DNA from 2 places in the Peribacillus sp. NPDC097264 genome. Region 2 is predicted to be linked to the other one. Evidence: riboswitches for the same ligand, from Rfam matches in the RefSeq annotation. Region 2 holds a riboswitch; the other holds the start of a gene.
What was found. Region 2 has a riboswitch for S-adenosylmethionine ahead of ACQKL0_RS09255 (YezD family protein). Riboswitches for the same ligand answer to the same signal wherever they lie in the genome.
Positions count from the first base shown of each region.

Region 1: another riboswitch for S-adenosylmethionine. It lies ahead of ACQKL0_RS10175 (Na+/H+ antiporter NhaC family protein); the one in region 2 lies ahead of ACQKL0_RS09255 (YezD family protein).

Region 1 covers NZ_JBNNSR010000005.1:279,513-294,602, reverse strand. The annotation lists gene ACQKL0_RS10190 (ABC transporter ATP-binding protein) at 1-598, shown strand, start outside; gene ACQKL0_RS10185 (ABC transporter ATP-binding protein) at 591-1,298, shown strand; gene ACQKL0_RS10180 (ABC transporter substrate-binding protein) at 1,326-2,519, shown strand; SAM riboswitch class I at 2,676-2,780, shown strand; gene ACQKL0_RS10175 (Na+/H+ antiporter NhaC family protein) at 2,980-4,272, shown strand; gene ACQKL0_RS10170 (alanine/glycine:cation symporter family protein) at 4,567-6,003, shown strand; gene sigH (RNA polymerase sporulation sigma factor SigH) at 6,346-6,999, shown strand; gene ACQKL0_RS10160 (hypothetical protein) at 7,098-7,601, shown strand; gene ACQKL0_RS10155 (cytochrome ubiquinol oxidase subunit I) at 8,224-9,585, shown strand; gene ACQKL0_RS10150 (cytochrome d ubiquinol oxidase subunit II) at 9,602-10,648, shown strand; gene ACQKL0_RS10145 (hypothetical protein) at 10,677-11,429, shown strand; gene ACQKL0_RS10140 (staygreen family protein) at 11,500-11,958, shown strand; gene ACQKL0_RS10135 (TetR/AcrR family transcriptional regulator) at 12,105-12,782, shown strand; gene ACQKL0_RS10130 (acyl-CoA dehydrogenase) at 12,848-13,990, shown strand; gene ACQKL0_RS10125 (AMP-binding protein) at 14,099-15,090, shown strand, end outside.
Region 2 covers NZ_JBNNSR010000005.1:85,274-100,363, forward strand. The annotation lists gene ACQKL0_RS09235 (PLP-dependent aminotransferase family protein) at 1-223, opposite strand, end outside; gene pdxS (pyridoxal 5'-phosphate synthase subunit PdxS) at 355-1,242, shown strand; gene pdxT (pyridoxal 5'-phosphate synthase glutaminase subunit PdxT) at 1,245-1,838, shown strand; gene ssuE (NADPH-dependent FMN reductase) at 2,028-2,564, shown strand; SAM riboswitch class I at 2,805-2,912, shown strand; gene ACQKL0_RS09255 (YezD family protein) at 3,081-3,197, shown strand; gene ACQKL0_RS09260 (phosphoadenylyl-sulfate reductase) at 3,365-4,069, shown strand; gene sat (sulfate adenylyltransferase) at 4,097-5,245, shown strand; gene cysC (adenylyl-sulfate kinase) at 5,275-5,874, shown strand; gene ACQKL0_RS09275 (nitrite/sulfite reductase) at 5,891-7,519, shown strand; gene ACQKL0_RS09280 (DUF3906 family protein) at 7,534-7,752, shown strand; gene cobA (uroporphyrinogen-III C-methyltransferase) at 7,771-8,547, shown strand; gene ACQKL0_RS09290 (sirohydrochlorin chelatase) at 8,547-9,308, shown strand; gene ACQKL0_RS09295 (NAD(P)-binding protein) at 9,289-9,903, shown strand; gene ACQKL0_RS09300 (hypothetical protein) at 10,561-10,782, shown strand; gene ACQKL0_RS09305 (mismatch-specific DNA-glycosylase) at 11,010-11,516, shown strand; gene ACQKL0_RS09310 (AzlC family ABC transporter permease) at 11,542-12,279, shown strand; gene ACQKL0_RS09315 (AzlD domain-containing protein) at 12,270-12,596, shown strand; gene ACQKL0_RS09320 (glycoside hydrolase family 15 protein) at 12,866-13,879, shown strand; gene glgB (1,4-alpha-glucan branching protein GlgB) at 14,137-15,090, shown strand, end outside.

The DNA of each region.
Region 1 (15,090 bases), 190 kb from region 2:
TGGAGCAGTCCTCTTCAAAGGGAAAGACATCACGAAGCTTCCTGCCAATGAAATAGCGGGACTTGGCATAGCAAGAACATTCCAAACGACTAGTCTTTTTGAACAATCCACCATCTTGGATAACGTGATTGTCGGACATAGGCTTCGCACTAAATCAAATTTGGTAGATGCTATCCTAAGGACGAAGAGGTTAAAACGGGAGGAAAAGACCTGTCGTGATAAAGCGATGGAAGTTTTGAGAATTGTCGGCTTAATGGATGCGGCAAATAAGATGGTCTCGAGTATTTCTCAAGAGGAAAAGAAGAGGACGGCGATTGCCCTTGCCCTTGCGACGGATCCGGAAATCATCTTTCTTGATGAACCGGCTGCCGGCATAAACCCTGATGAAACAGAAGGGCTTACAGAACTGATCAAGGAGTTAAATCAGTCAGGCTTCACGATTTGCTTGATCGAGCACAAGATGCATATGATCATGAACTTAGCTGACCATATCATGGTCCTGAATTACGGGGAAAAAATTGCTGAGGGCACTCCAAAAGAAATCAGGGGGAATGAGGCGGTTATTAAAGCCTATTTAGGAGGTAGTGCTAGTGCTTAAGTTAACTGATGTTACTGTATGTTATGGGAGCTTCACTGCGATTAAGCAAGTGAATATTGAAGTGGAAAAGGGAGAAATTGTCGTTCTATTGGGGGCGAACGGGGCAGGCAAAAGCACGACATTCCGTTCTATCAGCGGAATAAGCAAGCTGGCTCAGGGTGAAATTCATTTTGAGGAACTGGCTATCGGAGGTAGGGCTCCGGATAAGAATGTCCAAGCTGGAATCGTGCAATGTGCAGAAGGGCGGAAACTGTTTCCTCAGATGACTGTCCAGGAAAACTTGAAGATGGGAGCTTACGTACATCGAAAAAAAAAGATGGAAATCAAGTCCTCGTTGGAAAATGTCTATCATTTATTTCCTATTTTAAAAGAAAAACTCCATGATGAGGCCGGCAGCTTGAGTGGTGGACAACAACAGATGCTGGCCATTGGCAGGGCTTTGATGTCTAAACCGAAGCTTTTGATGCTAGATGAACCTTCTGTGGGCCTCGCTCCTTTGATTGTTGAACAGATGTTCCAAGTCATCGAAGAAATAAACCGGGAAGGAATAACCGTTCTACTAGCCGAACAGAATGCGAATGTGGCTCTTAGCATTGCAGATAAAGGATATGTTTTTGAAAATGGGGAAATTGTCGTTGAAGGGACCGCAAAAGAATTATTGTCTAACGATGAAGTACGGAAAGCCTATATCGGAGCATAAGAGTTTAAAAATGAATGGGGGATTTTTATGAAAAAGTTGAGTGTATTCTTTGTAATGATATTACTCGTCCTAACGGCACTAGTGGGGTGTAACAAGGGAGACAGCCCTGCATCAAGTGGGGGAGGAAAGGCCAGTAAAGGGAAGAATGTTATCAATATCGGTTTTAGCGGCCCTTTGAGTGGAGCAGCAGCCTTATATGGAAAACGAACGTTAAATGGTATGGAGATGGCTGTAAATGAAATCAACGATGCCGGTGGGTTCGAAGTGGAAGGGGAAAAATATACGCTCAATCTGGTTTCGTTGGATGATAAGTACTTACCGAATGAAACGGGTTCAAATGCTAAACGTTTAATCCAGGAATACAAAACTCCGATTATTTTCACTCCTCATAGCGGGGGGATACAGGCCCTACAGGTTTTTAACGAAAAAGAGAAATTCATCATCGGTGCCTATTCGAGTGAACCAGCTATCACGGAAAGCGGAAATTCATTAACAGTAAGGATCCCGCCAAATTATGAAGGGTATATTGAACCGTTTTCTACGTATGCAATGGAAAACTTCGGCAAAAAAATCGCGGCATTGCCACCATCTTCCCAGTACGGGAAAGACTGGGCGGAAAACCTACTACCACATTGGGAAAAGCAGGGTGGTAAAGTCGTGTATAATGCCTCAATTGATTTTTCTAAAGAAACGGATTTCTTCACGACTGTTACAAATGCTTTAAAAGAAAAGCCTGATGTCCTTTTCATCGGTGGGGCGTCGGAGCCTACGGCCAAGGTTGCAAAACAAGCAAGAGAACTAGGTTTTAAAGGCGGTTTCATTATCATGGACCAGGCGAAACTGGATCAAATGAAGCCAATTGCCGGTTCATACGAAACATTGGAAGGTTCGATTGGTGTGCTTCCGCTTATCGACTCCAATGAAGAAGCAGCACCGGCATTCATTGATAAATATAAAAAAATTTATAAGGAAGATGCCAGTTCTGAAGTGGGGTTGAATTACATTGCTATGTATGCCTTTGTGGAGGCAATGAAAGCGGCAGGAACAGTCGAGGATGTGAAAGCCATCCGTGAACATATGCAGGATGGGCTGACAAACACGGCACCTGAACAGAAAATTTACAATATACCTTCGATTGACGAAAATGGTGGATTCGCAGCAAAAGTCGTCGTCGGAGCGGTAGAAGATGGCAAAGTGGTACCCATCAGTGTAGAAGAGTAAAAGTGTCATGTGCTTTCACACTAGCTACCTTTAGGCCCCGAAAGCTAAAAAATAATGCATTCAACAAGTTTATAAAAATCTTTAATACTTTACCTTGCGAAAACTCTTAAAATGCTGTACTCTTATATTTGCTTTAAAAAAATGAATATTTCTTACTTCTTATCAAGAGAGACTGAGGGACTGGCCCGAAGATGTCTCGGCAGCAGACTTATTTAGAGTGCTGTGCCAAATCCAGCAGGCGATTGACCTGAAAGATAAGAGGAGTGTTTATAGATTAAAAGACCTCTTCTTGTAATAAAATGGAAGAGGTCTTTTTGTACTCATAGGATAGGAATCTGTTCTTGATGGTTTGTTACTATTTTATAATCATGCTTATATTAAAATGAAGGGATGCCGGAAAATTTAGAGAGTCCAAAAAGAGTATCCAATACCATGCAAAAATAATAAAGAGGTGTACATCATGAGTTTAGACAATAAAGGGAATCCATGGGCTTTAACGCCGTTTATCGTTTTTTTGATATTATTTATAGGTTCAGGTGTGATTACAAAAGATTTTTACACATTTCCAGTGATTGTTGCCATTGCCATTGCATCTGCTGTGGCACTGGCAATGAATCGAAAGGAATCATTCAATCACAAAGTAGAAATCTTTTGTAAAGGTGCCGGGGATTCAAATATTATGTTGATGGTTGTCATATTCCTATTGGCTGGGGCTTTTTCGGAAGTGGCAAATGGGATGGGAGCCGTAGCATCTACGGTGAATCTAGCACTTTCGATCGTTCCGCAAAATCTATTAATGGTGGGGTTATTTATTATCGCCTGCTTTATCTCATTATCTATGGGGACAAGTATGGGAACGATAGTGGCATTAGCACCAATTGGAGTAGGAATTAGTGAACAGACGGAGATTTCAGTTGCCCTTTCCATGGCTGCGGTCATTGGTGGCTCAATGTTCGGTGATAATCTTTCTTTCATTTCGGATACGACTATAGCAGCTGTACGTACACAGGGAACGAAAATGAAAGACAAATTCAAAGTGAACTTTTTTATTGTTTTACCTGCTGCGGTAATTACATGTGTTATCCTTGGTTTTCTGACGATGGGTGAACAAGCTACAATTTCTGGAGAAGCCTACAGTTGGGTCAAAATTCTACCTTACCTTTGTGTTCTAGTGGCAGCATTGGCGGGGATCAACGTATTCTTGGTTCTCTCTATCGGCATTGTCTTTGCTGGAATAATCGGTTTAGCGGATGGCAGTTATCATGCAATGGAGGTTATTCAAAAAGTAGGAGATGGAATGGCTGGGATGTATGAAATCTCCTTCTTAGCGATCTTGATTGCAGGCATGGTTTCGGTTATCAAACATAACGGCGGAATAGATTACCTACTGAACCTCGTGACGAAAAAAAGCAAATCAAAAAAAAGTGCTGAGTTCAGCATCGCGGGATTGGTTGCTTTAACGAATCTTTCAACGGCAAACAATACCATATCCATCATCATTGCTGGTCCACTTGCAAAAAATATTGCCGAAAAGTATGAAATTGATCCCAGGAAATCTGCCAGCTTACTAGATGTTTTCGCTTGTAGTATTCAAGGATTATTGCCATACGGGGCACAACTACTTTTAGCTGCCGGTGTTGCACACATCTCTCCTATCAGTATCCTACCCTATTCTTTCTATCCAGTCTTAATCGGGATTTCAGGAATCATAGCCATTTTAATAGGTTTTCCCGGGTTCTCGAAGAAGAAATAAAAATAGTATGGGTGGAAGAGTATCAATAAATCATGAATGTAAAATCATGAATGTTGGCCCTGGAGCATTGTCGCCAGGGCTTTTTTAGGGTAAGTGACTTCGAATGAAAAGTGTGGATGAAATCTTTAATTCTTTTATGTTCCAAAAAACTAATATCCTTCTTCAATAATATTAAAATAGTATAATTAAATACAATATACGGAGTCATCTTTATTCTTAAGTGTTTACTATTTTGCAAAAGCGGGAACTCTAAAGGTATTGTATTGAAATAATTAGAGGTGGGTTTGTTTAAAAATGGAGATAGTAGAAAAGTTTATTACTGAAACAAATGATTTATTATGGTCATCTATACTGATTATATTATTAATTGGAATGGGCATTTATTTTTCTTTTCGGACTAAATTCGTACAATTTAGAATGGTGAAAGAAATGATTAGGTTACTAGGGGAAGGTGCTACGGCAGATAAGAAAGGTGTATCATCGTTTCAGGCCTTTTGTATCAGCACGGCTTCCCGGGTAGGAACGGGGAATCTGGCAGGTGTGGCTATAGCCATCACAACGGGTGGTCCGGGAGCAGTTTTCTGGATGTGGTTAATCGCATTGATTGGATCTGCTTCTGCTTTCATTGAAAGCACACTTGCTCAAATTTACAAGGTCAAAGACGGAGAAGCATTCCGTGGTGGTCCAGCTTATTATATGGAAAAAGCATTAAATGCACGCTGGATGGGTATCACGTTTGCAGTTTTGATTTCATTGACGTTTGGACTTGCTTTCAATTCAGTTCAGGCCAATACGATTACAAGTGCGTTCCAAGCATCTTTTGGAGTTGAGAAATGGGTCACTGCACTTATTTTAGCAATCATTACGGCTGTAATCATTTTTGGTGGGATTAAGGTAGTAGCTAAAGTGTCCGAAGTCATTGTGCCTTTCATGGCAGGTGCTTATGTAATAATAGCATTAGTTGTCATCATTATGAATATAACCGAGTTACCTAGTGTTCTGGCTTTAATCTTTGATAGTGCATTTGATGGATTGAGGGAAATTGCTAGTGGTGCACTGGGTGCAGCCATGATGAACGGAATCAAGCGGGGATTGTTCTCTAATGAAGCTGGAATGGGGAGTGCTCCAAATGCTGGCGCTACGGCAGATGTCACCCATCCGGTAAAACAAGGTCTTATCCAGTCACTTGGCGTTTTTGTAGATACGCTTATCATATGTAGTTCTACGGCCTTTATCATCTTGTTTTCCGGCCTGTATTCGTCGAAGGAAACAGATGGAATTGTTCTAACGCAAAATGCCCTTAGTGAGAATTTGGGGTCTTGGGCTGGTATATTTTTAGCTATTATTGTACTTTTATTTGCATTTAGTTCAATTGTTGGAAACTACTATTATGGAGAATCCAATATCAGTTTTATTAATGAAAAAAAAGTTTGGATAAATATTTATCGTGCAGCAGTCGTTGGAATGGTCATATTCGGATCGATGGCCTCGCTCGAGTTTGTATGGAATCTAGCAGATTTGCTAATGGGATCAATGGCCATCATAAACCTGATAGCCATAGCCTTGCTAGGAAAAATAGCTTTCGCTGCCCTTGCTGATTATCAAAAGCAAAAGAAAGATGGTAAGAATCCCGTTTTCCATGTAAGTAACATTAAGGGATTGAAGAATGTTGAATGCTGGGGTGAACCAACCGATCACGTGGAAGAATCCAGTAAAAAGGTATTGAAATAGAATCTAGATTGATGAATAAAAAGGCTTCGATATTTTTTCGAGGTCTTTTTTTATACCTTTTGATAGCCCAATATAACCCCAGATCTTAATCCGGGTTATGTTCTTTCTAAATATTCTATTATACTGTGAATAAATACCTTAATAAAATGAAACAATTCATAAATCAATATTCCTATTTAATAGTTGGTAATATATAATATTGTTGGAAAATGTCGGTATTTAAGGGTATCTTTAATGATGTAGCTGAGATACTATAATATTATAAGGCTCTACCAATATTTTGAAGCTAAAACGCAACCTTGTAGTTATTTGGTGCTCAACTAAGTGAGTGGAGGAATAAAAATGAGTATGATCCTCGATAAGGAAAAAGTAGAAAACCCTACACAAATGGAAGATGCAATATTGATAGGCAAATTTCAAGATGGTGACGATGAGGCACTGAATCAATTAATTACGAAGTATAAAGGTCTTGTCAAAACTAAAGCAATGAAGTATTTTCTAACGGGTGGAGATAAGGAAGATGTTTTTCAAGAAGGCATGATTGGACTGTATAAGGCTATCCGGGATTATCGAGATTGCAAAAATTCGGCTTCCTTTAAGTCATTTGCTGAACTTTGCATTACTAGACAAATTATCACTGCCGTCAAAGCGGCCACTAGACAAAAGCATTCCCCATTGAATACCTATGTTTCACTGTTTAGACCTATTTACCAAGGGGAATCGGAGCAAGCTCTTATTGATGTCGTTCCTGAGCAAAAGCAGATGGATCCGGTTGCCATTTTAATAGGATTAGAAGAATTCAGTGAAATTGAACTGAAATTAACGGAACTCCTTAGTGACCTGGAAAGTACAGTCGTGGACTTGTATATGGGCGGGCAGACCTACTTGGAAATTTCACTAGAATTGAATGTTCAAGTAAAGACAATAGATAATGCACTCCAACGTGTAAAAAAGAAGTTGGATAAGTATCTGGAATCACGGTTGATGGTTGAATAGTGAATACAGTGAGCATCACTTTAAATTATAGATTTTCTTTATCATCATGATTACCGTCATTTAATTCATGGAGAATAATACTTGAAAGTGGAGTGTGTATGCGCAAGGTTAAGTCAGTAAAAATAGATGGCGAAAGTGTTTTTATGTTTAATAGTGCTATATATATATTCGAGACAGATTCAAGGTATACATTGGAATTGGATATAATAGTGAGTGAAATAGTATTAAAAAAATTCGGCAATAATGAAAATTTAATTATTGAAATAGAATTGGAAGATGGTAAAGAAATCAGTGCGATTATGCATCTGCGCGGTTTAGTGGGGGAAGGATTGCCCCAGCTTAACCTATATTGTGAGATATATGATCTAGAAGGCTATGAAGATTTTCAGATAGTACATGAGAATGAAACATCCTTCCCGAATGTTGAAGAGGGCATTACTCTGAAAGAAATAAGAAAAGTGGAAATGCCAAATGAAAGAATAAACCTTAAACTACTATTACCGATAGATCAGACGGAATGGTTAGCGAAGCAAGGAAAAAATCTAAATGGGGTATTGAAAGAAGCTATATATGACTACTGGAATAAAGAAAAGAAACGATAAGAACGAAAACTGGTTAAATGACCATTGAGATAATTGAAAATTAGGATAATATAAAATCCTATCGTTAAATATTTTTTTGTTGTCTTTTTTTATGAGTGAAAATCAGGATCATAAAAAAACATTGAGGGAAATGCATGCGCTTTTAAAGTGAAAACTCACCTTGTTTGTATGGTATGACCTTGTAACGGCATATCATTTTAATTAACTACTTATCTACTTAAAATGATAAAATTCGACAAAGTAGGGTACATGAATGATCGATATCTTCCATACTTCCTTAATGATAGTGAGGAAAGAGGAAGCCTATTTTGTTCTATTTATACAATGAAATTTTCAATATTGTTCAAATGCTTACACCGTTCACTTTGAACGGTGTTTTTTTGTTTTTTTAATGGGGAACAGCGTCAGCCTATGGTATATCATCCAGCAACAAACCTGCTATTTTTCGAGGTCGTTCATCTATTTTATATCCTACAATTTACCTCGATAGAATAAATGATATTTAACTAAGGAAAAAACTGTTAGTAACAAAAGATAAAGAGGATTCATGGAACTTTTTTAAATATTTTCCTTTTGTATGGAGAAGCTAAAAAGAATAAATTAGGTTAGAAAGGAAATAAGTATGGATCACTTACAAATGGCAAGGGCGATGTTCGGGACTAATATGGGCGTACATATTATATTTGCCACTCTAGGTGTGGGATTACCTATGATGATGCTGGCAGCGGAATTGATGTATCAAAAGACGAAAGATCTACAATATGTGGTCATGGCTAAACGCTGGACCAAAACACTAGGGATTCTGTTGGGAGTGGGAATCCCGACAGGTACAATTGCCGGTGTGCAGCTTTCTCTTTTATGGCCTGGATTTATGGAGGTCATAGGTAGAGTTATGGCCCTTCCGTTCCAAATTGAGATTTATGCTTTTATGGTTGAGGCACTATTCATGTCCATCTATGTATATGCAGCTGAAAAAATCAGGCCATGGGCAAGAATCTTGAGTTTATCCTTTGTCGCATTTGGTGCTTTGGCTTCAGCTGTTCTTATTGCAAATGTCCATGCTTTCGAGGGGACACCTGCTGGTTTCCGGTTCGAAAATGGTGAAATCGTCGATGTGGATCCGTGGGCAGCTTTTTTCAATCCGAGTTTCTTCGTAACAGCAGGACATACGGCGCTCACTGCTTATATGACAGGAGCGTTTGCGATTGCTGCTGTTGCTGGTTATAAAATGCTTAAAAATAAGTATGGATCCACCGAGTATAACTTTCACCAAAAGGCATTAAGGTTAAGCATTGTATTGGGGTTGGTCTTTTCATTTTTGACCGCACTTAATGGTCACTCGACGACCCAGCATTTATATCGGGAACAACCAGAAAAATTAGCAGCTGCGGAGGGCCTGTTCGAAACGAAGGATCATGCAGGTCTCACATTATTCGGTTGGACAGACCGAGAAGCGCGGGAAGTGAAATATGGCATAGAATTTCCTTGGGTACTGAGTATTTTGTCAGGAAATAGTTTTGATACGGTAGTTACCGGTCTGAATGATTTCCCAGAGGAATATTGGCCTCCGCTATATGTTCACACATTATTCAATGCAATGGTGATCATTGGGGGGGGATTAATAGTACTGTCCTTGTTCGCATTAGTGTGGAATAAGGTCTTGAAGAAAGCGCGATATCCAAGGTGGCTTTTATGGTTGTTTGTGGCTTCGGGACCATTGGCCGTACTATCCATCGAATGTGGTTGGATATTCGCATGTACGGGAAGGCAACCATGGACAATTTATCGAATGCTTACCACGGCAGATTCGGTAACCACCTATGAAAATCTGGGGTACCTATTCACATTATTCATTATCGTTTACATCATATTATGTGTGTCTGTTGTATTTACACTTACCTATTATTTCAAGCGTCATTCCATAACGGATGATCTTTATAAAGCTGAACAGAAGGATGTCCAGTTATTCGATTCCAATTCGTGAAAAGGAGGAATAGTGAATGAATGAAGCACTTCTAGCGATAACGCTTGTGTGGGGCTTTATTTTCTTGTATGCCATCATGGCGTCCATGGACTTTGGTGCAGGATTCTGGGCAATGATCTATATCAAGAAAGAGCATACGAATGCCACAAAGATAGCAAATAGTTATTTATCTCCGACTTGGGAAGTGACGAATACATTTGTTGTAGGCCTTGTTATTGCCATTTATAGCCTATTTCCAGGTGCTGTATTTTCTATTGGAGTAGCATTAATTGTCCCCGCCAGTTTAATTTTACTTCTTCTTTGCATTAGAAGTGCTTTTCTCGTCTTCTCTCACAGCCTGGACAAGTATGCAAAGATGTTGACTTATATATCTGGAATAACGGGTCTCATTATACCTGGCCTATTAATCAGTGTTTTACCGATTACCCATCTTGGATTTCTCGAGAATGTAGGGGGGAACGAGGAATTAAATTTAGTTAAACTTTTCACTAGCGCAAATGAATATGCCTTTTTAGGCTTTGGTATTTTAAGTACATTGTTTCTCTCATCTTTGCTTCTGTCTGATTATTCGAAACAGGCTGATGAGCTAAAGTCGTATAAGATCTACCGCCGTGACGCAATGATTACAGGTCCATTGGTGTTAATCATGGCATTTCTCGTAATGTTCACACTGAAAAAAGAAGCATCGTGGATTTACGAAGGAATGATGGAGAACTCCACACTGCTATTGGTCTCCCTTATCTTTTTTATCATTAGCGGTGTAGCTCTTTACCTGCCCTATTTTTCCAAACAAGAGGTAAAGGGGATGCCAAGGCTCGCCGTAATAGCGATTATCATCCAATATATGATAGGAAGCTATGTCTATGGGGTCGCCCATTTACCATATATCATCTATCCGAATGTCAGGATAATGGAAGCATTTACAGACCCCACTTCATTCAGGGCCGTGTTCGCTACCTATATTGTGGGATTTGCAATATTAGTTCCTGGTTTTTATTACTTCTGGTCCATTTTCATGAAAGATCAACGAAGAAAGTTCAAAAAGCGGAATATTTCGAATTAGTCAATTTGATATAAGAAAGGGAATTGCCATGAAAAAGTTAAAATTACTAAAATATTCGGTTTTAGTACTTTCAATCTTTTTAAGCTATCAAGCGGTCGAAGCACATGATAAAAATTTCCCAGAGGATGGGACCTATATCTCTTCGAAAAGGGATGTTACGGGGGATAAAAAAATTGACATAATCCAGGTCCAAGGCACACCTTTCGACAAAGGTAGCAAGTTCCTTAAAGAAATCGAGTTGCGAGTAGAAAGTAATCGCAAATCAATCAGTGTACCACTCGAAGCCGGGTATAAGCCGGAACTTTCACTGGTCGATTTGAATAAAGATGGGACACAAGATGTGCTTGTTACTGTCTTGACGGAAGGGATAGAGCGTACACTAAAGTGTTATGCTTATACATTCAAAGATGGAAAGGCCAAGGATTTGGATGTTCCGCCCTCCGTTCCAATCACCGCCCAATTTCTCGATGGGTACAAAGCGGAATTCAAAATTGAAGGGAAAAAGCCTGTGATTGTAGATGTCAGTTCAAGGAAGAGAGAGTATGAAGAGTTGGGGATTTATCAGGATGGCATGTTAAATGAGTCGACGGAGTTATTGGTTCATTCATACACTTCTTTGAAACCAAAGACTATCTTTGGAAAAGGGAAGGGATTATCGGGTGTCCAATATATAATGGGAATGGATGGGAGAGATCCATTGTTAGAAATCAAATCGGTTTGGTCATATAATAATGGGTGGAAATTGATGAAAACAGTGGTGAAACCCGTCAAGAAAAAGTAGATATTCACCAGGGATGGGCGACTGTCATAGTATAAGGTAAACCTGTATTTTTCAAAAGGAGTATGAAGGGATGCCAGAATTTCATCCGGAAAAATTAACGGTTAAGTTTATGCCACCCACGACCCCATGTCTCCCTGTAGACGGAAGGAAATATACACTGACTCATTCTGATGAAACAGGTGATCTATACCTTACCATCGGTACGCAATATGAGTGTTCTGCCTTGGATGCAAAAAAAAGAGATGAAGTGTTGGCTAATTGGGACGCATCTCTTGGTCAATATCTCTTAACGGTCAATGTGTTTGTAGATGGTTTGGAAAATGAGTATGATCAGGCAAAAGCCCGATATACAATTTTTCAGCAAAACCTGGATTTAGCTATTACGGCGATAATTAATGGAGATAAAGAATTTTATTGCTTTTTCCCATGGTTGATTGATTGCCCGATTCATGTTCAATTTCAATCCGGTTTCCCCGAATTCAATCAGCGTATCTTTTACGACACACCTCGATGCTATTGGATCAATTGAATTGTTCCCCACTTATCACTTTTCATGAGTTAAGTGGGGGATTCAATGTATAGATTCGAATCATCCACGATTATATATTAAAAAATTGACAAACTGATAATATTTGGTAAAATCTAATTAAATCCACTTGGTGAACAAACAAGTTTTTGTTTAATGGATTACATGTAAGCGGATACATAAGGAGTGATGGCCTTACGGAGTTAAAAGATAAAATCATTGAAACATCACTGAACCTTTTTGAACAAAATGGATACCACGGAGTTTCTGTGAACGAAATCGTGAAAGAATGCGGAACGAGCAAGGGTGGGTTTTATCACCATTTTTCCTCTAAAGATGAGCTCTTATTTGTCATTCATGATTGCTTTATATCCTATGTTTTAACGAAAGCACAGGAAGCCACCTCAGATAACATACACCCTTCAGCAAAAATGCAAAAGATCATCCTATCGTTTGTTAAAGTGTTTGACCTCTATAAACCACATATTTCGGTTTTCTATCAAGAAAGCATATACCTTAAACCACCTTATGTAGAAGCAATCAAAAAAAAACGTCACCAGTATAAAGAAATTGTATTCTCCGTTATTCAAGAAGGAATTGAAAAGGGAGAATTCCGTAGCGAGTTACCGGTGGAAATTACCGGGATGTCCATCCTAGGCATGGTGAACTGGACCTACAAATGGTATAAACGGGACGGCGGAAAGACAATCGAAGAAATCGGACGAATCTATGTCGATTTAATTTTAAAGAGCCTATTAACGGAAGAATTCAAAAATGATGCAAGCATCCAACCTTATTTACTAAAGAATCAAATGGATATCGATTAAAGTTAAAGCGTTTACATTCGATACAGACCGACTAGTTGGTCTCACTATGAAAGGGGAATGAATAAATGGATTTCTCACTTACGAAAGAGCAGCAAATGATCAAGGAAATGGTAAGGGAATTCGCAGAAAAAGAGATTAAACCAATTGCTATAGAACTGGATGCGAAGTCCATGTTTGCAGAAGACGTTTTCAAAAAGATGGGGAAACTCGGGTTACTTGGTATTCCATTCCCGGAGGAATACGGGGGTTCAGGCGGTGACACGATTTCCTATGCGATTGCTGTTGAAGAAATTGGTAAAGCTTGTGGAGGGACAGGATTAAGCTATGCTGCGGCCGTTTCGCTAGGGGCGAGCCCAATTTATTACTTTGGTACCGAGGAGCAAAAGCAAAAATACCTAATCCCGATCACCACTGGTGAGACACTTGCGGCATTTGGTTTGACTGAACCGAATGCAGGTTCCGATGCGGGTGGTACGAGAACGACGGCTGTAGTGGAAGGTGATGAATATGTAATCAATGGTGAGAAGACCTGGATAACGAACGCAAGCTATTCAAGGACCATCACAGTTACAGCCGTTTCAGGGAAAGATAGCAGGGGGAAAAATATCATCTCGGCTTTCATCGTCCCAACAGATACACCGGGATTAACGATAAATAGTAATTACGAAAAAATGGGAGTGCGAGCTTCTAATACATGTGAAATCATTCTTGATAATGTACGGGTGCCAAAAAAGAATCTGTTGGGTGATCCGGAAAAGGGATTCAAACAATTCTTATTTACCTTGGATGGAGGAAGGATTTCCATCGCTGCATTAGCAGTCGGAATAGCACAGGCGGCGTTCGACAGGGCTTTGGCATTTTCAAAAGAACGTGTTCAGTTCGGTAAAACGATTTCCAACTTCCAAGCGATTCAGTTCAAACTGGCTGATATGGCAATGGAAATAGAATTGGCGAGAAATATGGTCTATAAAGCTGCGTGGCTAAAGGATAATAAAAAGCCATTTGCGAAAGAAGCGGCATTTGCCAAGCTTTTTGCTAGTGAAACCTCATTCCGTACGAGCAACCAAGCGATTCAAATCCACGGAGGATCAGGGTACATGCGTGAATATGAAGTGGAGCGTTACTTAAGAGATGCGAAGCTGCTAGAGATTGGGGAAGGTACTTCCGAGATTCAAAGAATGGTAATAGCTAGACAATTGGGTTGCTGATCTTTGGGAAACCTGAAATTAGATATCCAATCTTAGAGGAGTCATGCAGATTTTATCACTTTTTAATAAAAAGCGTTCATCTTACCTTTATTTGATAGGAGGAGTTTGATGTCAGATCTGCAAGATATTACGATTGGCAAACTGCTTGAAAAGACCGCTACTGAATACGGGAATAATGAAGCGGTGGTATATCATGAACTAGGTTTACGATATACCTATAGTGAATTCGAAAAGGTTTGTCGTCAGGCAGCGCGCGGTTTTATGTCACTTGGTATTGAGAAAGGTGAACATATTGCCATTTGGGCTACCAATAAGCCTGAATGGGTCGTTTCCCAATTTTCAACCGCCAAGATGGGTGGGGTGCTCGTCACGGTCAATACGAATTACCGGACGAGTGAACTGGAATATCTCCTCCGGCAATCGGATGCGACAACAATCATTTTGATGGATAAATATAGGGATCACTCCTATATAGAGACACTTTATGAGATACTTCCTGAACTAAAGACTGCGGAGCCTGGTAAATTAAAATCTGAGAAACTACCAAAGTTAAAAAATATCATCATGCTGAGTGACATTCGTTATCCCGGTACTTTTTCCTGGGACGATGTACTAAGGGGAAGTAATCGGATTTCAGAGGAAATGCTCGATAATCGGATGAAGGACCTGAAGCCGGGAGATGTAATCAACATGCAATATACATCGGGCACGACGGGCTTCCCCAAGGGGGTCATGTTGACCCATTCAAATCTAGTCAATAATGGGTTGAATACTGCGTCGTGCATGAAACTCACAAACGAAGATCGGCTCTGTATCCCGGTACCGATGTTCCACTGTTTTGGATGTTCCCTTGGGACGATGGCTTCCGTTACTGTTGGGGCTACGATGGTGCCTGTTATTGAATTCAATCCACGTACCGTACTTCAAACCGTGGAGGCAGAAAAATGTACTGCACTTCACGGGGTACCGACGATGTTCATCGCCGAGTTGAACCTTGAAGACTTCGATCAGTATGATTTGCGGTCATTGCGGACAGGAATCATGGCCGGTTCCACTTGTCCGATTGAAATCATGAAACTAGTAGTGAATAAGATGGGGAT
Region 2 (15,090 bases):
TTCGTGGGATGACTTCAACATAGCCTTCAGCACATAATTGCTCATATGCTGTCTCGACAGTATTTTGACTGATGTGGAGAAATTCGGCTAGTTTCCGTTTTGAAGGCAACTTTGTACCAAAAGGGAGCCGCCCATTTACAATTTCCGTTTTTATGTGTGAATATAACTGTTCATATAATGGCACTTCATCCATACGGTTTAAATTACATGCTAGCATATCCATTTTTTTACCGCCCTTTTCGTGGTTTCTATCTGACCCTATCATTTTCATTAAAACTGACACTTTCAATGTGGTCAACTATTTCTTATACTAATGAACAAATCTTAATTATGCAAATATTAGGGGGAAGAAGAATGGAAAAGCTTGTAGGAACCGATACAGTTAAAAGAGGAATGGCGCAGATGCAAAAGGGTGGCGTAATCATGGATGTCATAAATGCAGAGCAAGCAAGAATTGCTGAAGCGGCGGGGGCGGTGGCTGTCATGGCTCTTGAGAGGGTACCATCAGATATTCGTGCTGCAGGCGGTGTGGCAAGGATGGCCGACCCAAGGATCGTGGAGGAAGTGATGAAAGCTGTTTCGATCCCAGTGATGGCTAAAGCAAGGATCGGTCATATTGTGGAAGCGAGAATCTTGGAATCCATGGGAGTGGATTACATTGATGAAAGTGAAGTACTGACTCCGGCCGATGAAGAATATCATATTTTGAAAAGCGATTATATAGTACCTTTTGTATGTGGTTGCCGGGATTTAGGGGAAGCCTCCCGACGTATCGGCGAAGGGGCCTCGATGCTTCGGACGAAGGGAGAACCTGGGACAGGGAACATTGTGGAAGCTGTACGGCATATGAGAAAAGTTCAATCTCAAATTCGTAAAGTATGCATGCTGAGCGAGGATGAATTAATGACTGAAGCAAAAAGTATTGGTGCTTCTTATGAAGTTCTGAAGGAAATCCGGCGCACAGGGAAATTACCTGTAGTAAACTTTGCAGCAGGTGGAATTGCGACTCCTGCAGATGCCGCCCTGATGATGGAACTTGGGGCAGACGGTGTATTTGTGGGCTCAGGAATCTTCAAATCGGAAAATCCCGATAAATTCGCTGCTGCCATCGTACAAGCAACTACATACTTCACCGATTATGATTTAATAGGCAAGTTGTCTAAAGAATTGGGAAGCGCGATGAAAGGAATTGATATTTCTAAGTTGGCCCCAGCTGAGAGAATGCAGGAGCGTGGATGGTAAACATGGTAACCATAGGTGTTTTAGGTTTGCAGGGTGCTGTAGATGAACATATGAACCAAATCAAGGAAGCCGGTGAGCATGCGATATTAGTTAAGAACCCAGAACAGTTAAAGGATATCGATGGCCTAATCATTCCGGGTGGAGAAAGCACCACTATGAGAAAACTAATGGACCATTATGGTTTCATGGAGCCGATTACGGCATTTTTCGAACAAAAAAAACCGATTTTCGGTACTTGCGCAGGGATGGTATTAGTGGCAAAGGAAATGGTTAGTTTGGAACATCCCCATCTTGGTTTTATCAATATTACAGTGAATAGAAATGGTTTTGGTCGTCAGAGGGAAAGTTTTCAAGCACCCCTTATAGTTAAAGGAATGGAAGAACCTTTCATGGGTGTCTTTATCAGAGCACCTTTTGCCGTTGGCGTAGGTGAAGATGTGGAGATATTAGCAAATTATGACGGGAAAGTAGTGGCGGCTAGACAAGAACAGGTTCTTGTCAGTTCGTTTCATCCAGAACTGACCGGTGATCAACGATTTATACAACTTTTTTTAAAAATGGTGAAAGACTCAATCAATAGAGTTGAAAAGCTCTAAAAATCCTGCCCTAACGGGGCAGGATTTTTAGTCAATGGCATAATACGATTCTTATTAGTGTTTCAAAAATATAAATTCCAATTAAGTTACTTGACTTTTATTTTTCTGATAATTAAGATAATTAATTGAAGTTGCTTAACTGGAAAGGACCCAGATCCTTTGCAGATTTTACATACAGGAGGAATAGATATGAGCGAAATTATAATTTTATCAGGCAGCCCTGCTATACCATCAAGAACAGATATTTCATTAAAATATATCCAAACGTTGGTGGAAAAAGAAGGATTTACAACGAACTATCATTCTATTACCGAGTTTTCTGCAAACGACTTATTCCAAGGTCGTTATGATAGCGAGGATATTCTAAGACTTTCAGAAAAGATTAAGCAAGCTAATGGTATCATTATTGGTTCACCTGTCTATAAGGCATCTTATACAGGAGTGTTGAAAGCTCTAATTGATTTATTACCCGAGGGCGCGTTTAAGGATAAGCCAGTTTTGCCCATAATGGTTGGGGGAAGCAACAGGCATTTATTGGCTATAGATTATGCGCTGAAACCTCTTATATCAATATTAAAAGGGGAACCGATGCAGGGGTTATACTTTGTGGATAAAGAAATCGATAAGCAGAATCCAAAACATCCGATTAAGGAAGTGGAATTACTTGATCGTACAAAGAGTCAAGTAAAGGAATTTGTAGAAGCCATACAAAAAAGAAGAAATTGATGATTTCTTCTTTTTATCTTGACCCTTCCCATCAACGAGTTAAGTTATAGGCTACTTTAAAGGTTTATTCAAGCTTGTTCAGGATGAATGAACCTTTTTTACTGGCTTAACAAATCACTGTAACAAACTTGAACTATTTGTGTATAATAATTGAAGTTAAACCAAAATATTAAACCAAGTTAATTTATATGAAAACTCCATTGACAATGATTTGATATGTGTTAATATTTAAAATAATAAAACTTATCAAGAGCGACGGAGGGATTTGGCCCTTTGAAGTCCAGCAACCTGCATCATGAATGCAAGGTGCTACATCCAACAAAATGTCATCATTTTGGAAGATAAGGTAAATAAGATTACCTTATCAATCTTTCCATCTTGGCATGGAAGGATTTTTCTGATTGATTTTATTAATTTGGGGGAATTCATTTACAAGCTGATCATCTTACGACAAGCTAGTCGACGAGTTTTCTTAAAGGAGGAATAGCCTTGGAAAAGGAAAATCAGCTGGGGGAAATATTTGAAAGGCTGCAAGAAATGCTAAAAACTATGAAATATGGATCCATAACCCTTATCGTTCAGGACGGTAAGGTTATACAAATGGAAAGAAACGAAAAATTGAGAATTAAATAAATGGACTGCTGACTAGAAAACTAGAGGTGGATTTAGCTGATATAAATAGGAAACTATTGGTTAAAGCCGCCTTTTTCATTATAAGAAATGGTGTTTCAAAGGCTTTCAAAGATATCTGCTGTACCATAGGGTGATTCTTAAAAGGGGGTATAGAGTTGGCAGAGCTAGTGGACTATGAAAATATTGATACAGCGACATTACCTTCGTTCCCGGAAGATAGCGATACAAAAGGCGCGTTAGAAGTATTGGAATGGGCAAATTCAGAGTACGGAGATAAACTCATTTATGCCTGTAGTTTTGGGATTGAAGGAATTGTACTGACAGATTTGCTGGCAAAGGTTAATCCTTCCGCCAAAATCGTATTCTTGGATACGGATGTTCATTTCGCTGAGACTTACCAATTAATCGAACAAGTGAAAAATCGTTACCCACGGCTTTCCATTGTAATGAAGAAACCGGAAATGACATTGGAAGAACAAGCCGCTGAATTTGGTGATGAATTATGGCTTCATGACTCAAATCAATGCTGTAACATCCGCAAAATTACGCCGCTCACTGAAGTATTATCAACAGCGACGGCTTGGCTCTCGGGACTGCGCAGGGAGCAATCGGAAACCCGTGCATTGACTGAATATATAAACAAGGACAACAAATTCAAATCTATCAAAATTTGTCCGCTCATTCATTGGACATGGAAAGATGTATGGCGTTATGCGCATAAAAATGGCTTACCATATAATGTGCTTCATGATAATGGATATCCAAGTATTGGCTGTAAAACATGTACAGCACCTGCCATTAATGCTGATGATCTTCGTTCAGGACGATGGCAAGGTGCCCAAAAAACAGAATGCGGATTACATTTATCATAATTATAAAAAATTCAGGGGGAAATCAGCATGACCATTAGCTTGCCGCACGGAGGAACATTAATCAATCGCTTTGAACCAGACTATGATTTAACTAAAATAGAACAATCCGTTGAAATTGATGAAATCTCATTAAGCGACTTGGAACTTATAGGGACTGGAGCATACAGCCCCATTGAGGGATTCTTTTCAAAAGAAGACTATCAAACAGTAGTAAAGGATATGAGGCTTAGCAGCGGGCATGTCTGGAGTATTCCTATTACATTACCACTTTCCGCTGATGTGGCAAACGCTCTTACAATCGGAGAAGAAGTAAAGTTAACTCATGAGGGCCAAACTTATGGAGTCCTTGCCGTTTCCGATATATTTACACCTGATAAGCAAGTGGAGGCAACTTTAGTTTATCAAACGGATGATGAGAATCACCCAGGTGTAAAAAATCTATATAATCGTGGCGATGTATATGTAGGTGGTAAAATCAAGCTTATTAAACGGATCGAGCGTCCATTATTCGAGGATCATTATTTAGACCCAGTTGATACCCGAAAAACATTTGAAGAAAAAGGGTGGAAAACGGTTGTCGGTTTCCAAACAAGAAACCCCGTTCACCGTGCCCATGAATATATTCAAAAAACAGCATTGGAGATAGTGGATGGATTATTCTTAAACCCATTAGTTGGTGCCACGAAGTCCGATGACATTCCTGCTGACGTTCGGATGGAAAGCTATAAAGTATTACTTGAAAAGTATTATCCAAAGGACCGTGTCTCACTTGCGGTATTCCCAGCAGCCATGCGATATGCAGGACCTAGAGAAGCGATTTTTCATGCAATGGTTCGTAAAAACTACGGATGTACTCACTTCATTGTCGGACGCGACCATGCAGGTGTGGGCGATTATTACGGTACGTATGACGCACAAAAGATCTTCGGGAACTTCACTTCTGATGAGTTAGGGATAACATTATTATTCTTTGAACATAGCTTCTATTGTAAAACATGTGGGAATATGGCTTCTGCAAAAACATGTCCGCATGGTAAAGAAGATCACGTCATCCTTTCTGGGACGAAGGTTAGGGAAATGTTACGGAATGGGGAAATTCCACCAGCCACTTTCAGCCGCAAAGAAGTAATCGAAGTATTGATAGAAGGGCTTAAGAAGAACGAGGTATATAACTAATTATTGTAAGTTTTAGAAGGAGGATCCTCATGAGTAAAAGTACTAATGTAACTTGGCATGATGCATCGGTAACGAAGGAACTTAGACGGAAGCAAAACGGTCATGAGAGCACGGTGATATGGTTTACCGGGCTTTCAGGTTCTGGGAAATCAACGATCGCCAATGCTGTTGCAAAAGAGTTGTATAATCGGAATATCCGAAATTATGTTTTGGATGGGGATAATATCCGTCATGGACTTAACAAGGATTTAGGCTTCTCAGAAAAAGATCGCACAGAAAATATTAGACGGATTGGAGAGGTATCCAAGCTCTTCGTGGACAGTGGTCAATTCGTATTAACGGCATTTATATCACCTTTTCGTGCAGATCGTCAAATTGTTCGGGACCTGCTTGGAGAAGGCGAGTTTATTGAAGTGTACATAAAATGTCCACTTGAAGAATGTGAAGTCCGTGATCCAAAAGGTCTTTACGACAAGGCGCGTAAAGGTATCATTAAAAATTTCACTGGAATCGATTCTCCATATGAAGAACCGGAACATCCGGAAATCGTATTGGAATCCAGTCAGTTTAGTGTAGAAGAGTGCGTCGAACAGGTTATAGACTATTTGACAACAAAGAGAGCGATTTAACCTAGGGGGAAAAGAAATGGTGTACGAGAAGATTTGGGCGGACAATCCAGCGCTTGCCAAAAACAAAATGGAAATTCGGAAACTGGAAAAAGATGCTTTGAAGATTTTTGACGATATTCCTCATTACGCGGCAAATGGATTCGACTCCATCCCTAAAGAAGAATGGGATGTGTTCAAATGGGCAGGTCTTTACTTACAACGTCCTAAAGAAGCTGGTTATTGGATGATGCGTGTTGTGATTCCAGGAGGGATTCTCACATACGACCAACAGATCACCCTTGCAAATATTGCTAAGGATTATGGCCACGATGTCTATGACATCACTACACGGCAAGCTATACAATTTCATTGGTTGACGATAGAGCAAGTCCCTGATATATTAAATCGTCTAGATCAGGTAGGATTGACAACAGCGGGTGCTTGCGGAGACATAACACGGAATATTATCGGCAACGCTCTAGCTGGAATCGATCCAGATGAGTTATTCGATACGCGGGAAGTCCTTACGGATGTATTTGAATACTTCAGAATGAATGAAGACTTTTCGAACCTTCCACGTAAATATAAAATGTCAGTCAGTGCTAATATACATAATGCTTCAAACTCCGAAATCAATTGCGTTTCCTTTAATCCGGCAACAAAGGTCATAGATGGGAAAGAAGAAGTCGGCTTTCATGTGAAAGTTGGTGGGGGTCTATCCTCAGTCCCTATGCTGGCACAAGAACTGGATTTATTCGTTTTACCTGAGAAAACGGTAGAAGTGGCTGTAGCGATCACAACGATTTTTCGTGATTTCGGATACCGGGAAAAACGCCACCGTTCACGTTTGAAGTTTCTTGTTGCTGATTGGGGCCCTGAACAATTCACGGAAAAAGTACTGGAATACACTGGGCCGCTACCTGACAAGGGAGAAAGTGCGTTGAAGGAATGGAATGCTGGTTATTTTTACGGCATACATAAACAAAAACAGGAAGGCCTCAACTATGTGGGTGTCAATATTCCAGTTGGTCGACTAACGCCCGAAGAGGTTATCGAGTTCGCCGAAATAGCTAAAAGATATGGAAATGGGGAAATCAGGAATTGTAATTCACAAAACCTGATTATTCCGAATGTATCGGATGGAAATCTGGAAGCCTTAAAACAGGAAACAATCTTTGAAAGATTTCCATACGAGCCCAAGAAATTTCTCGGTTACTCCGTTTCCTGCACAGGTATAGAATATTGTAACCTAGCACTTGTTGAAACGAAAAACAGGATGAAAACCATTGCCGAAACATTGGATAAGGAAATTGATTTAGATGTTCCGGTAAGGCTGCATATGGTTGGCTGCCCTAATAACTGTGGCCAGCGAGCGATTGCTGATATAGGATTACAAGGGATAAAAATGAAAAACCAAGATAAAAAGATGGTTGAGGCTTTCGAAATATACGTGGGCGGAACATTAAATGCTGGCGGAAAATTCAATGAAAAACTAAAAGGAAAAGTGGAAGCGGAACAACTTTATCATGTCTTGAAAGAGCTAATTCTTTATTTTAAAGACAAAAAACTTCCCTCGGAAAGTTTTCTTGAATTTGTTGAACGGGTTGGAACGTCGGAATTACAGAATAAACTGGATAATGTCTTAGCGAGCATGATTGCTGTTTAAAAAGAGGTAAAAAAATGATGAATCTTTATCGCTTTGAAGTTACAATTAAGAATGAATTATGTCATGTCGTCATTGCCGCAGATTCAGATGAAATGGCTTTCCAGCTTGTCGATATCGAGCTGGAAAAACGGTTTTTGAAAATGCCGATGGTTAATGACGTATCATTATATGAAAAGAAACAAATTAAAAATGGAGCAGGTTTCGTTTTAACGAATTTCGAAACAGTACTCTGAGGAAAGGCGGATTGCAAAATGGGGAAAGTATATCTAGTAGGAGCCGGTCCCGGAGATCCAGATTTAATTACAGTAAAAGGGTTAAGATGTATTCAGGAAGCTGATGTTATTTTATATGACCGCCTTGTAAACAAAGAGTTGTTGACTCATGCCAAAGATGGCGTAGAATTGATTAATTGTGGAAAACTGCCGGATTACCATCTCTTGCAACAAGAAACAATCAATCGTTTTCTCGTCAAATATGCAAAAAAGGGTAAGGTGGTCACCCGATTAAAGGGCGGAGATCCCTTTGTGTTCGGTAGAGGCGGAGAGGAAGCGGAGGCTCTTGTCGAAAATGGAATACGCTTTGAAATAGTACCGGGCATTACAGCTGGCATAGCCGCATCGGCCTATGCAGGTATTCCGGTTACCCATAGAGACCATGCATCATCATTTGCCATTGTAACCGGTCATCGTAAAAAGGGTGAAGACGATAACATCAAATGGGAATCGCTTGCTAAAGGCATCGATACATTGGCGATATACATGGGTATTAAGAACCTTCCGTATATTCAAGGAAAACTCTTGGAACATGGGAAAAGCCCAGAGACACCTGTAGCATTAATCCATTGGGGGACATTGGATACACAAAAGACGGCTATCGGTACATTAGGCACTATACTAAAAACTGTCCAAAACGAAGGAATCTCAAATCCCTGTATGATCGTCGTTGGAGAAGTAGTTAACTTAAGTGGGAAAATTAATTGGTTCGAACCAAGGGAAGTCGAAAAGTTATTGGCTAACGAGGCCTTTTAATGGAAGCGATTCTTTACATATGTCATGGTAGTCGCGTTAAAGAGGCTTCCGCGCAAGCTATCGATTTTATTCGAATTTGTATGAAACGACACCCCAATGTTATTCAAGAGTATTGCTTTCTGGAATTGGAAAGCCCGACCATAGAAGAAGCATATGCAGCTTGTGTATACAGGGGAGCAACAAAAATTAAAGCGATCCCGATTCTCTTATTAACTGCTGCGCACGCTAAACATGATATTCCACAGGTTTTACGTAAAATGAAAAACCAATTTCCTGATGTGGAAATGAAATATGGTAGGCCAATAGGGGTCAGTGACAGAATGGTGGATATCTTAGAGGAACGTTTGGTAGAAACAAAAGAAAAGATAACGGAAAATTCACTTGTTTTATTGGTTGGGCGGGGAAGCAGTGATCCTGATGTAAAAAGAGACTTAGGCCATATAGCCAATTCACTTCAAAACAGGATACCAAACACTAGAGTGAAGGACTGTTATTTGACAGCGGCGTCACCAAGCTTTGGAGAAGCACTGTTAAAAGCGAATTCGACTCCTGTAAACCAAATTTTCGTAATCCCTTATCTATTGTTTACTGGTCTTTTAATGCAATCGATGGAAAGGGCAATATCGGAAGTCCAGAGAAACAGCGACAAGAAATTTGTCCTTTGTCCTTATCTTGGCTATCATCCTAAGATTGAACAAGCAATATCAGATAGAATTCAGGAATTATCTGGGGAGAGTGCTTATGTATCCGATTACGCTTAATCTCGAAAATAAAAAGTGCGTCATTATCGGCGGCGGTAAAATAGCCTTTTTTAAGGCTAACCCTTTAATAAAAGCAGGAGCTATTGTCACTGTGATAAGTCCTGAGATTTGTGAAGGGTTCCAGCAACTTCAAGAACAAGGGGCCGTTCATGTTGTTCGTAAAGAGGTGGAAGCATCGGATTATCAAGAAGCCTTTTTAATCATTGCCGCAACCAACTCATCCAAGGTTAATGAAGAAATCTACAAAAATGCTCATGAAAATCAACTCGTCAATGTCATCAGTAATCACGAGATGGCAAACTTCCACATTCCGGCAACTTTACATAGAGGAAAGCTTTCAATCAGTGTTTCCACAAATGGGGCAAGCCCTCAGCTAGCTAAACAGATCCGTAATGATTTACAGGAAGTATATGATGAATCGTATGAGGATTATCTCGAATTCCTATTCGAAGCAAGACAGCATATAAAAAGCAGTTCATTTTCAAAAACAGAAAAATCCATGTTGTTAAAAAATTCAATCGACGTGTTGTATAAGCATTCCGTTAAGGAAAGATATCGATTTTTAGTGAGTCTTATGCCGGTTGAAATTGATTAATAGATTGCGCTCATCAGAGAAAAGGAAGGCACCTTGCAATGATAATTTATCATTGCAAGGTGCCTCTTTTGACTATACATGAATGGTGTATATAAGGTCAGTGTATTAATGGGGAGGAAGTCATGGGAAAGTTCATCGTGTTAGCTTTCATCAGTTTTTCAAGAATGAATAGATGGTTCACTTGGAACAGTCATGGGAAAGTTCATCTTCACTCCAATTGATGTTTTGAACTACTCCAGCAGTTGCTTCAGTTTAGCATGTTATCCGTCCCTTATCAGAATTGGAACCACCGCTGTTTCAGTGGCCTCGTCTATCAACCTTGGTATTGTAGACAAGAATATAGTCTATCGCATGGTTTCCAGGGGAAATGGAATACATGTCTTTTTAGGCTGTCTCGGAATCTACCATAGAGTCACAAAACTGTCTTTAGCAAAAAAGCTAGGAACATATTCAGCCTAAGCGAATTGACTCTTAAACAACCCTTGTGGTTGTTTTTTGCATTCCATGGAAACCTCATTCTAAAATTTAATCAGTTCATTTATACGAGGAATTTAGTTTCTTCCCTTTTAAGAAGTTTTCTTACTATAATAAGTCCAATCGAATGAGACAAGGTATCCATATACTATTGTTGAGGCTAAATAAGAAAGGGGTACATCAATGTCCATTTTTTCAAAAGACTCAACAGGCTCAAGGCTAGGCAAAGTTCTAGCACGGTTTCGGGCTGGCGATTCATTTTCATTAGAGATCGTTCCCGGGTATATCTTCACAGTCAATAACAAGTTCAACGCTACACTCAAGAAAAAAAAGGAGAAAGAGTGTAAGCAAGATGAGACGTGTCAGGAACGAAAAAACAAACACGACAATAAAGAAAATGATTAAACCATTCCATGATTTATGTGTCAAGATTGACCAGTAATCTTCTTAAAGAATCAGTCATCTGAATGGATGGCTGTTTTTTTATAGGTCGATCTATAAAGAGTTTTGCCTTTTTAAGTCATCATGGATTTATTATCGAGATAAAAACATCTGAAAAGGTAGTTAAATATTTTACAGTTTTGTACAATAATATAAAAGAGATAACTTAACGTTATAAAAGGAGTTTTAAAATGTACAGCATACCCGATCACCTAGCGAAAAATTTGGATATCCTGTTTGTTGGCTTCAATCCTAGTATCCGTTCAGGACAGACAGGACATCATTATGCCAATCCAAATAATCGCTTCTGGAAGATTCTCTTCGAAGCTGGATTAACCGAAAGAAAATACGATCCTTCTGAAGACTTCGCTTTATTAGGGTTGGGTTTTGGATTTACTAATATTGTTTCTAGACCGACAAAAGGGGCTGCCGATATCACTAAAGAAGAATACAAAGAGGGAAGAAAACAACTACTTGCAAAGATAAAGCTTTTCAAGCCTAGGATTGTTTGTTTCGTCGGTAAGGGAGTATATCAAGAGTATCGGCAGAAACGAGACGTTCCATGGGGCTTACAGAAAGATCCTTTGTCGAAGGAAACGATGGAATTTGTAGCCCCATCTTCAAGCGGTTTGGTTAGGATGAGGATAGAGGATATTATTGAAATCTATCGAGAATTGCCGGAGCTTTTGAAGAAGTGAAAATACATAATAAGGGCGGAGACTTATGAGGCAGGATAGTTTGGGAGAAGAGCGTATCTATACAGATGTCAATGAAGGGCAAAGTTTCTGGGAAGGGGTGAAGGACTGTATCCCAACTTTACTGGGATATCTAAGTATCGGCTTTGCGGCTGGGGTAGTCGAAAAAACATCGGGCTTAAGCATGGTGGAAATTGCCCTTATTTCCCTCTTATTATATGCAGGATCCGGTCAATTTATAGCGTCAGGCATGATTGCGGCAAGTCACCCGATCTCTGCCATTGTTTTTACGATCTTTTTCATCAACAGCCGCCATCTTTTACTAAGTGCGGCATTGGCACCATATTTCCGTCATCAAACAACGAAGCAAAATATACTAACAGGTGCCTTGTTAACAGATGAGACTTTTGGCGTTGCCATTAATCATGCACAGCTAAATAGAGCCATCAATTTTAAATGGATGTTAGGTCTGAATGTTGCCGCCTACTTTAATTGGTTCGTGGCAAACATGGCAGGGGGCTTTTTAGGGCAATGGATTCCCAATCCCGAGAAATATGGCATGGACTTTGCATTGCCTGCAATGTTTATTGGGCTTCTTGTTTTGCAGATTTTAAGACATAAAAAGTATTTTCTTGACTGTTTGGTAGCTCTCGGTGCCATCATAATTGTAGTGGCTTCAAGCTTTGTTTTTTCTGGAAGCACAGGTGTCATCGTGGCAACAATAATAGCATCAACCATAGGGGTGGTGATTGAAAGGTGGAAATAAACGCATATATTTTCTATGTGATTTTAGGGGCCGCCATCGTTACTGTCATCCCTAGAGTCTTACCATTAGTGTTACTTAGCAAAATGCATATTCCTGAGTGGGGCATCAATTGGCTGAAACATGTTCCTGTTGCTGTCATGGCTGCCCTACTTGCTCAGGAACTTCTTTTAGTGGATCAATCGTTTTCTTTAAGGGAAAATTTATTGAGCCTAGCTGCTGCACTGCCTACATTTGCAATAGCCATTTTCACACGAAGCTTACTAATTACCGTACTTGGAGGAGTTCTTTCATTAATGGCATTAAGAATATTCTTTTAAAAAAGTTTAAAAAGTACTAACTTTTTATTGAATGAGTCGATATAACTAGTGAGGTTCGCCTCACTGGTTTTTTTGGTGCGTGATAATTGGGTGGGGATTTATCTTAACTTAAAAGGTTTAGGAAGCTTGATTATCAAAAACGCGCGGGCTTACATATTCTATAATAAAAGAATTCGTATTGTAAGCGCTTTAAAGATTGGATGAATGTTTAATAATTGAATGGCTGTTAATAATGGAAATAAGCAAATTGCTACGGAGGTGTTTAAGTAATGAATATAAATGGAGCCTTAGAAGTCCTTGATCGTATGCGTCTTTCTAATGGGGCATATACAGCAAGTCTTTCTGAAGATTATAATTATGTATGGGTTAGGGATGTAGTTTACACAGTGTTACCTTTTTTAACTGATTCATCCGATCGATATATGAATGCCTATCATGCATTATTTGATATATTTCGTATGTATGAATGGAAAATAGACATTCATACCGAAAAAAAACCTCAATATCTTTTTGAATATATTCATGCTCGGTACTCCACTGATTTAAAAGAACTTCCAGTTGTATGGGGCCATGCCCAGAATGATTCAATTGGTGCTTTTTTATGGGGGGTTGGCGAAGGTTACCGGAATGGGCAAAAGGTCATACGAGATGAACATGACTTGGAAATTGTGCAAAAGTTAGTCGATTATCTTGAGTGTCTTCAATATTGGCAGGCCGGAGATAATGGGATGTGGGAAGAGAATATTGAAATACATGCATCAAGTATTGGAGCTTGTGTAGCCGGTTTAACTTCCGTAAAAATGCTTGTGACCGTTAAGGAAGAATTAATCAAGAAGGGAGAGGAAGCTCTTCGTTTCCTGCTTCCACGAGAAAGCTATACGAAGGAAACCGATCTTGCCCTTTTATCATTAATTTATCCATACCGTCTAGTTGATCGAAATACTGCCCTGAAAATTTTAGAGAATGTTACGAATCGTCTTGAAAGGACTTACGGTTGTATACGTTACGAGAAGGATCTTTATTATAATGAAGGGCAAGAAGCCGAATGGTGCTTCGGGCTCCCTTGGATTGGACTTTGCTACCTTGAACTAGGTATGGTGAACAAGGCGATGGATTATATTGATAAAACAAAAAAAATCATTCCTTTAAATTGGGAGGTGCCCGAATTATATATTGGAGGAAGAGACGTCCCTAACGGAAATACCCCGTTAGCTTGGTCAGTTTCTTTATCATATTTATTTTTGGAGAAAACAAATATGATGCAGAATGAAAAAATTAAATAAGTCATTTAGAGCATGAAAATAAGCTCTTCCCATCAAGGGAAGGGCTTACATTTATTTTGGGGGAAATATTTTATTACATTTATTGGGTATTCTTCCATTAAAATGTTTAAAGGTAGTGCAAAAAGGGCATTTATTACAATATATCGCCTCTGTTTGAAGGATAAATGCCATGTTTAACGAATATATATATTAACTGGTACTTATTGATACGAATATGCTATCGAGTTTATATTGTTCATGTTGATGGAGGCGGATAAATGAAGACAATGATTGGCCAACTAGAAGATAGTTATCCAAGTGACTTTGATTTATATTTATTTCATGAAGGTACGCTTTATGAAAGTTATAAAATGCTTGGGGCGCATATTCTAACATCATCAGGTATAGAAGGTGTAAGATTTGCGGTTTGGGCACCTCATGCCAAGAAAGTTTCAGTAGTGGGAAACTTTAATAATTGGGACGGTACAGATCATTTTATGAAACGTATCGATAATTCCGGTATCTGGGTATTATTTATACCTGGATTAAAAGAAGGTGATTTGTATAAATACGAAATACATTCACCGGGAAATAAGCAATTTCTAAAGGCAGATCCTTATGCTTTTTATTCTGAAAAGAGACCAGATACAGCCTCCATTGTCCATGGTTTGAATAGCTTCGATTGGGCTGACTCGAAATGGCTGAGTGATAGGAAAAAGGGAAATGTTTATCAAAAACCCATGTCCATTTATGAAGTGCACCCTGGTACATGGAGACAGACAGCGATGTCCGAGTTTTATACCTATCGAGAGTTGGCTGATAGCTTAGTAGAGTATGTGGTTGATAATGGATTTACCCATATTGAACTGATGGCCATAATGGAACACCCTTTCGATAAATCATGGGGATATCAGGTGACCGGTTATTATTCAGTAAATAGCCGCTTTGGATCTCCAAATGATTTTAAATACTTGGTGAACCTTTGCCACCAAAAAGGGATAGGTGTCATATTAGACTGGGTTCCCGCACACTTTTGTAAGGATTCCCATGGTCTTAGCTGTTTTGATGGTACTCCACTCTATGAACCAATTGAATTTGATCGAGCTAATCGACCAATATGGGGAACATTTAATTTTGATTTTACGAAACCAGAGGTTATTAGTTTTCTCATATCAAATGTGATGTTCTGGATGGATGTATACCATATTGATGGTGTACGTGTGGATGCCGTT